One region of the Paenibacillus sp. FA6 genome, then DNA from elsewhere that is predicted to be linked to it. Evidence: riboswitches for the same ligand, from Rfam matches in the RefSeq annotation. Region 1 holds a riboswitch; the other holds the start of a gene.
The links. Region 1 has a riboswitch for cyclic di-GMP ahead of ACP8HI_RS02480 (transglutaminase domain-containing protein). Riboswitches for the same ligand answer to the same signal wherever they lie in the genome.
Positions count from the first base shown of each region.

Region 2: it holds a riboswitch for cyclic di-GMP, as region 1 does, so the genes downstream of both, ACP8HI_RS23355 (MucBP domain-containing protein) here and ACP8HI_RS02480 (transglutaminase domain-containing protein) in region 1, are expected to answer to the same signal.

Region 1 is NZ_CP188820.1:537,226-541,446, forward strand. It holds gene glgD (glucose-1-phosphate adenylyltransferase subunit GlgD) at 1-1,058, shown strand, start outside; gene ACP8HI_RS02475 (AEC family transporter) at 1,288-2,208, opposite strand; cyclic di-GMP riboswitch class I at 2,341-2,422, shown strand; gene ACP8HI_RS02480 (transglutaminase domain-containing protein) at 2,436-3,242, shown strand; gene ACP8HI_RS02485 (response regulator) at 3,366-4,221, shown strand, end outside.
Region 2 is NZ_CP188820.1:5,148,186-5,152,406, forward strand. It holds gene ACP8HI_RS23345 (exo-beta-N-acetylmuramidase NamZ family protein) at 1-727, shown strand, start outside; gene ACP8HI_RS23350 (N-acetylglucosamine kinase) at 791-1,753, shown strand; cyclic di-GMP riboswitch class I at 1,965-2,058, shown strand; gene ACP8HI_RS23355 (MucBP domain-containing protein) at 2,129-4,221, shown strand, end outside.

The DNA of each region.
Region 1 (4,221 bases):
AGTTGGAAGAACTTACGTATCATCGAAATATCGGATCTGTTCCGTTTGCCGGTCGCTACCGCCTCATTGATTTCATTCTATCAAGTATGGTTAACTCTGGAATTACGAATGTTGGAATATTCACACATACGAAATATCGTTCATTAATGGATCATTTAGGATCAGGGAAGGAATGGGATCTAGACAGAAAAAGGTCTGGGCTGTTCATTCTTCCTCCTATGAAGGAAGGTCTGGATGGTTCCAATGGAGATTTACACGCATTAAATGCTCATAGAGATTATCTACATCGAAGTAGTGAGGAGTATGTCTTGATCTCCCGAAGCTACATGGTATGTAATATCGACTTTAACGGATTACAGGAATTCCACAATAGCACTAGAGCAGACATCACCGTAGTATATAAAGATACGAGTGATGTCGATTCATTCTCAACACGGATTGGAATGGATGATAAAGGTCGAGTGACGTCGATCTGGGAACCGAATTCATCACCGCATGGCGATAAGGTATCCATGGAGATGTTCTTTCTTAAGAAAAGTCTACTGCTAGATCTAATAGAAGCATCTTTAGCAGAAGGTCATCATAGCCTTATGAAGGATGCGATTCGTGCCAATCTTGGTCGGTTGAATATATATGGTTATTCGCATCAGGGGTATCTAGGAGTTATTAATACATTGAACAGTTACTACAAGCACAGCATGAATCTTCTGAATCCGAATGTGTGGAGAGAGTTATTCTTTAAGCCAGGACTTATTTATACGAAAATAAAAGATGAGCCCCCAGCACGACACTTAGCTTCCGGTCATACAAGTAATTCCATGGTGGCCAATGGATGTGTCATTGAAGGGCGTGTCGAGAACTCCATTCTATTTCGTGGGGTCCATATTCGTAAAGGTGCGACCGTAAGAAATAGTATTGTGATGCAGAACGGTGTGATCCATGAGAACACCTCCATCGAACAGGCTATTATTGATAAGGATGTCATCGTTAAGGCAGATAGAACGTTAATAGGACATGAGCGAGCGCCGTTTGTCGCTGTGAAGCGGAAGGTTATTTGATAGGGAATTACGTAGACTCTTGAACTCCGTAGTCATGATATACTGCAGTCACATTAAGACTCCGGTCTTGGAGACATATTCAATGGGTCCACAACAAAATGCTGAACCGTAAAGGTTCTCTGCATAAGGTAAAAGGGATTGGAAATCTAAAAGAGCAGCTCATTCCTCGTCAGAAGAGAGCTGCTTTTGCTTTATCAGACCTTTGTTGATACTACTTATATGTTGATCCTTAAAAAGTTCTCGCCAAAGAGATCAACGCAGTAATCGTGACGACATTCAATAAAGTGGAAATCAACACGGTTTGTGCGGCGAAATCGGGTTCGTTATGATACTCTTCAGCCAGAATGGATGAGTTAACGCCTGTTGGCATACCTGAAGCGATGAGTAAAGCTTGTGCGGGGATACCATGTAACCCCAAAGTGTATACGAGTAAACAACCAATTGCGGGTCCGATCAGAAGGCGCACGAATACACTCACATACACATCTAACCGATACAAGCGTAACGGATATTTCACGATTTGTGCTCCAAGCGTTAGCAATGCGACAGCGACCATGGATTGCTGTGCATAGGTTAGCGGTTGAGAGATAAAGATTGGAAGAGGAGCCTTCAGCGCACGAAGGAGCAATCCGATACCTAATGCGTAGGGGACAGGCATTTTGAGAAAACCAATCAATACACTTCTGTAGTTTCCTTTAAGCTTCGCCCCTTGGATAGAGAGCACACCATATGTAAAGGTCAGTAGGCTCTGAAGTGACATGATTAATGCTTGAATGGAGGAGGCTAATGGATCACCATTAAAGACTAAAGCGTTGACAGGCATGCCGTAGTTCCCCGAATTATCCAGCATAATACTATTATTGAATGCGGCCTTCATCCCCTTGCTAAGCTTCATATAACGGGATAGCAGTGAACCAATCAAGTAGAGGATAAGAACATATAGTGCGTAGAATAGCGTGATTGTCCCCAGTAGCTCTCCTGATATATCTGAATGATACATACTCATGAAGACAGCAGCAGGTGTGATACAGTAAAAGTTTATTTTGGCTAAAGTATATAGGTCTAGGCGGAATACGCGCTGCATCCAAGATCCAATTCCAATGAGTACGAATACGGGTAATACGACTTCTAACATGATGTCTACAATCATAAATTCAACTTCCTCTGCGAGTGATAGAATCGAAATGATCTTCCCATTATAGCACTTATGTCCGATAGGACTTAGAAGAATAACTTTGTTATAACAGAGGGTTATGATACGATAGGCAGATACAGAACTTTATTACGATAACGGCAAACCTATCGAAAGGTAGGGACGCAAAGCTATAGGGCCTTCTTGTTAAGATGGTAGCCTAGCCACCGAAGGGAGTTTTATTTGTGCGGAAATTCATGCTATTTGTGGCGACACTTGTGATAGTGATCTCTTTATTTAATGGAGTAACAGTCCGTGCTGCAGTAGGGACTAGCTGGTTAGATGAAGCTAATGTAGACAAGGGAATTATTAGTGTGAAGTACGACGTGAAGGCGAAAGTTCAGACAAAACTCGTAATCGTTAAGGGCGAGGAGAAATATACTTATGATTTAACGGTTAGCAAGCAAGCGGAAGTATTTCCCCTTCAATTGGGCAACGGTAATTATACAGTTAGCATTCTTGAACAAGCAACGGGAAACAAATATCGAGTTGTACACACAGATACGATCACGCTTGATCTGAGTGATAGCGCAACAGTATATTTGAACTCGATTCAGAATGTGAATTGGAATGATACGAATCAAGCCATTAAAAAGGCGAAAGAATTAACGGAAAATGTAAAAACGGATACCGAGAAGGTAACCATAATTTATAATTATGTCATTAATAATATTAAATATGATCATAAACTAGCAGCGAATGTTCCTGCAGATTATTTCCCTCAGATCGATCAGACATTGTCGTCGAAGAAAGATATTTGCTATGGGTATTCTACTTTGTTCGCAGCGATGCTTCGGAGTGTAGATATTCCTACTAAGCTTGTTATGGGTACGACTAGTTATGTGGATACCTATCACGCTTGGAATGAAGTATATGTGAACAATAAATGGGTTACTATCGATACAACGACTGATGCAGGCTGGAACGGTACTACAACAGCGTTTACGATGATCAAAGATGCAACAAAGTATTCGGCAACCAAACAGTACTAATGATAATATTTATGAGAAGCCTTGAACAATATGTTCGTGGCTTCTTTGTTTTTAGAAATCATGATATTGTTAACATAAGGAATTCAGTGTTACCCAATTCCACAAATAAGGAGTATGTTCTTAATGAAAGTGATTCTTGTAGATGATGAACAGCTTGCTGTAGATTATTTAGAGCGCCAACTTATGAAACTTTCAAACATAGAAATAATAGGTAAATTTATAGATCCGATTGTTGGAAGAAGAGAGATTCTTCTTCAAGATGTGGATTTAGTTTTTTTGGATATCAACTTACCAGAAATAAATGGGATTGAGTTAGCAGAACAGATTCTGGAGAAGAAGCCAGATATATATATTGTGTTTGTAACGGCATATAATGAATATGCCGTTAAGGCTTTTGAACTGAATGCATTGGATTATATAGTGAAACCTATTAGATTTGATCGGTTGAACAAAACGATGGAACGCATTACCGGATACGTAGAATCTAAACAAGATCAAGTTGTGAGTTATACTAATAGAATGAGGATGAATATATTTAGGCAAGTCACCGTCGAAGTGTCTAATAATCTATTCTCTGTGATTCAATGGCGGACGTCAAAAGCGCAGGAATTGTTCCTATATTTACTACAACATCGTGGTCAATTAGTTCGTAAATCTGTATTGATTGATCTGCTGTGGCCAGAGTATGAACAGGACAAAGTATATTCACAGTTATATACTGCTATTTATCACATACGAAAAACATTGGCACCCTATGATGAACATTTTCAAATTGTGAACTCAATGGAAGGTTATGTACTGAATATCGATCATGTTCTGTTAGACGTAGAAGAATGGGAGACTAGATTAGGTTCAGCTTCACCTCTATCAATTGAATCATTAGATAACTATATAGAAATCATGAAATTATATTCTGGAGATTACTTACAGGAATATGATTATTGGTGGGCTGAAAGCGAGCGTCAACGGCTTAAGGATT
Region 2 (4,221 bases), 1.4 Mb from region 1:
AATTAATCCGCTGGATGGTTTAACTGTGGAAGGAAACATTCTAAAGAAGGGTTATGAATCCTTTATCGGAAATTATCCTCTTAGTGTGCGCTATGGGCTGACTGCTGGCGAGGTGGCGATGATGGTCAATGACCAGATGAAGTGGAATTGTGAACTGCATGTGGTGCTCTGTGATGGTTGGGAGCGGAGTATGCAATTTCCTGATACTGATCGTATCTGGGTGCAGCCTTCCATGGGCATACCGCGATTTGATTCCGCCCTGCTATATAGCGGTACTTGTATATTTGAAGGTACCAATATTTCTGAAGGAAGAGGAACCACATTTCCTTTTGAAATGATAGGAGCACCGTTTATCCAGGCAGAGCAATTAGCGGATGAGATGAATGGGAAGAAGTTACCTGGGGTATTATTCCGACCGGTTTATTTCAAACCTACTTTTTCGAAACATCAGGGAGAACTTTGTAGGGGCGTGCAGTTGTATGTAACGGATGCCCGCGCTATACATGCTGTGGAAACAGGTGTTACTCTAATGTATACCATCAAGCAACTCTACGAACAATTCTCGTTCCTACCACCAGTGAAAGAGAAAGATAGACCTTTTATTGATTTGTTGTGTGGGGATAAGCTGTACCGTGACGAATCAGTAGATGTTTCGGCTTTATTGGAGCAATTCCGTGAGGAAAGTCGGGAATTTGCACAGATCAAACAGCAGTATCATCTGTATTAATAGAGAAGATGTGGTATGAGTAACCTATCATTACAATGGTAAATATAAGGGCGTGATAAATAGATGAGATATGTTGCAGGATTGGATGGTGGCGGTACAAAAACCGCGGTGGCGGTAGCCGATGAGAATGGGTCCGTCGTGCATACCTTTACATCGGGTGCTATTAACTATAATGGGCAGGATGAGGATAGTATCCGTCTTAGTTTTCAAGAGATTTTTGCAACAATTGCAAGGGTATGCGGCGGTCTGGATCATTGTGTACAGATCTGCATCGGTGCGGCTGGAGTCAGTAATCCTACGGTTATCACTCGGCTAGATGTTAATGTCAGAGAGTGTGGGTATCAGGGAGGACTGGTCATTACTGGCGATCACGAAACAGCTCTTTACGGTGCACAAGAACATCTGCACGGCATTATTCTAATTGCAGGTACCGGGTCGATCTGTTATGGGAGAAATGAAAAGGGTCTTTCTCATCGCACGGGTGGTTTGGGTCACCTCATAGATGATGAGGGCAGTGGTTACAGTATAGGTCGGGATATACTCACTGCTATGGTACAGGCGAATGATGGTCGTTTACCTCCAACAGAAATGACTAGAATGGTGTATAAGCAACTTTCTATGGAGACGGTTCAGCAGATCGTCGGTTTTGTGTATGACCAAAGCACCAATAAAAAGGACATTGCTGCTTTGGCTCCTATCTTGACAGATGCCTGTGCGCTGGGGGATCAGGTGGCTCTGACCATTGCTAGAAAAAGTGCTTGTTCCTTGTTCGAGCTGGTGGTCCCTGTAGTGGAAAAACTGTCTTTGCAGGAAGGAACTCTTGCTATGGCGGGGAGTGTTCTGCTCAAGGCTACCTTTGTGCAGACTGCTTTTGTAAAAATGCTGGAACAGCACTATCCTGGGATGCAATGTATTATTGCAAGAAAGGATGCATCTAGCGGTGCGATGCTTATGGCATTGAACCGCTTAAATGAAATAGAACAGCAAACAAACAATATATCGAAGACTATAATAAAGATTATTTAATCGATATTATTCATTTAAACCAACTGAACGAGTGGAAAATTGGATTGATTATATTCTTGGGTTTCTCCATTAATATTAGGAATTGTTACAATATAAATGATTGACAATTTTCGATATGTGGAATATATTGGACTACGATAGTTCCTTTATATTATTTACGGAGCAAAAAATATGATGTAAGTCACGAAAGTGCATCTGCGCTAACGACAATTGTATATTTTGGCACACTAATCGAAAGATTGGTTCGCAAAGCCTCGGAATCTAAGAGTCTATGTTAATAGACTTATGATCGTCCAGCTGCAATTAACCTCGTTAATGCAGCTGGACCTTTTTGTGTTCCGGGGAACTAATTCCATAAATAATAAGGAGGAAACAATGAAACGGAGTTTAAGACGTGCATCGATGTGGTTACTCATATTCTCAGTGTTCATAGGACTTATACCAGGAACCTTGCTAACAAGCTCTGCGGATGCAACGAATCAGCCAGTATGGCCCAATCCGGGAGCAGTTAATCTGACGAAGGTAGCTGAGCCTATACCAGGGGCACTGGGTCAATGGAAGGTAACGTTAACCGTTGAGGGTAAAAATATTCAGACTAACACCAGTACAGACGTTGTATTGGTCATCGATCGGTCGGCAAGTATGAAAGATTCGAGTCGAATGACTAATGCTATTACGGCCGCGAATAAATTTGTCGATAATTTGCTAATTAAAGATTCGACGACAAAAATAGCGGTTGTATCCTTTTCTGATGATGTAACAACTGTATCCGAATTTAAGGGGACATCTGGTAAGGGAGATCTAAAGAAAGACATTGATAAAATTAAAGCTAGTGGAGGCACCAACATTCAAGCAGGACTCCACCGTGCTGATACGTTGTTGGCGGGAAGCCAAGCACAGAACAAGGTCATCGTCCTCTTAAGTGATGGAGCACCGACATACAGCTATAAGGCAGGTAAGGCGACAACTTATACATGGCCTGGAGACAAAAAGGCAGGGTTTGCGCTTTCAAATTTTAATTACGGGACTGTTCTCGGATCAGGTAGTAACTATAATTTAGCCGAAGGATATAAATGGTTCGGTCAGTGGTACGATCGCGAAATTTATACAGTAAACGGCCACGAGGTAAATAATAATGGTATTGCAACCATATCAGAAGCCAAGCTAATCAAGGATAAGGGAATTGGTATTTATTCCATAGGGCTTGATGTTGGAAATGATAACAATGCCAAAGATGTATTGAATAAGAGTCAAAATAAGGGATACCTTGCTTCAACCAGTAATGAGTTGAACAACGTCTTTACTGAATTGTCCAGCAAGATTTCCTTTGCAGCGGAGAACGCAAAAGTTATCGATCCAATGGGTGCCAAGTTTGATAAGATCGGTGATGTCACCGTTTCTCAAGGAACGACAAAATGGAACAGTGGGTCAGAAACGATCGACTGGGATATCGGTAACATTGCCGAGGGCTCTCCAGCAACGATGAGTTATATCGTTAAGATGGATGCGAACGCAGATCCAAACATATTATATCCAACAAACAAAGCAACCATATTGAACTATACAGATGTTAATAAGAAATCTGCATCGAAGGAATTTGATGTACCTGAGGTGAGCTTCGGGAAGGGTTCTATTACCGTTAGAGGATATTATGTTAATGCGCAAGGCGATCCAATCAATACAGCCGGAGTTGTTGTAGATAGACCTGATCTAGCAGAACAGCTATACGACGAACCGTTTACTGTATCTGGAAAGTCGGCGCTTGATATCAACGGGACCTATTCGGTACCAGCAAAAGTTGTTGATGGTTATTCGCTCAAAAAAGGCGATAATCCAACAAGTATGAAATTAACTACTTCTGCTCCTAATCCAACCATCTGGTTCGGATATGTGAAAGCACCTTATAATCTCAATGTAGAATATAAGGCTGGAGATAACGTTCTAAGTCCAGCTGAAGTAGTCAAGAAACTTCAAGGTGAATCAGTAGATTCCGATTACAGCAACAAGGTTATTCCAGGATATACTTTCAAGAACGTGACCCTTAGTACAGGTAGTGGGTTAATCGTTAATAGCGGAAGAGTAACTGGAACGATGCCTAATAAAGAAGTAACGATCACAGTTAACTACACAGCCAATGCACAAGCGGTTACTGTGAAGTATTTGGAAGAAGGAACGAACAAAGTATTGAAGGTTGCAACCACGACAGCGGGTGTAACAGGGGAGACTGTTACGCTTACAGCGGCGCCAATTCCTGGTTACACAGCCAAATTGGCAAGTCACAGCTATACTTTTAAAGCAACTCCAAGCCAAGAGCATATTTTCTACTACACAGCAGGCGCGCAAGTGGTGACTGTGAAGTATTTGGAAGAAGGAACGGACAAGGTATTGGAGGCTGCAATCACTAAAGCGGGTGTAACAGGAGGGACCGTTACACTTACAGCAGCGACAATTGCTGGGTACACAGCGAA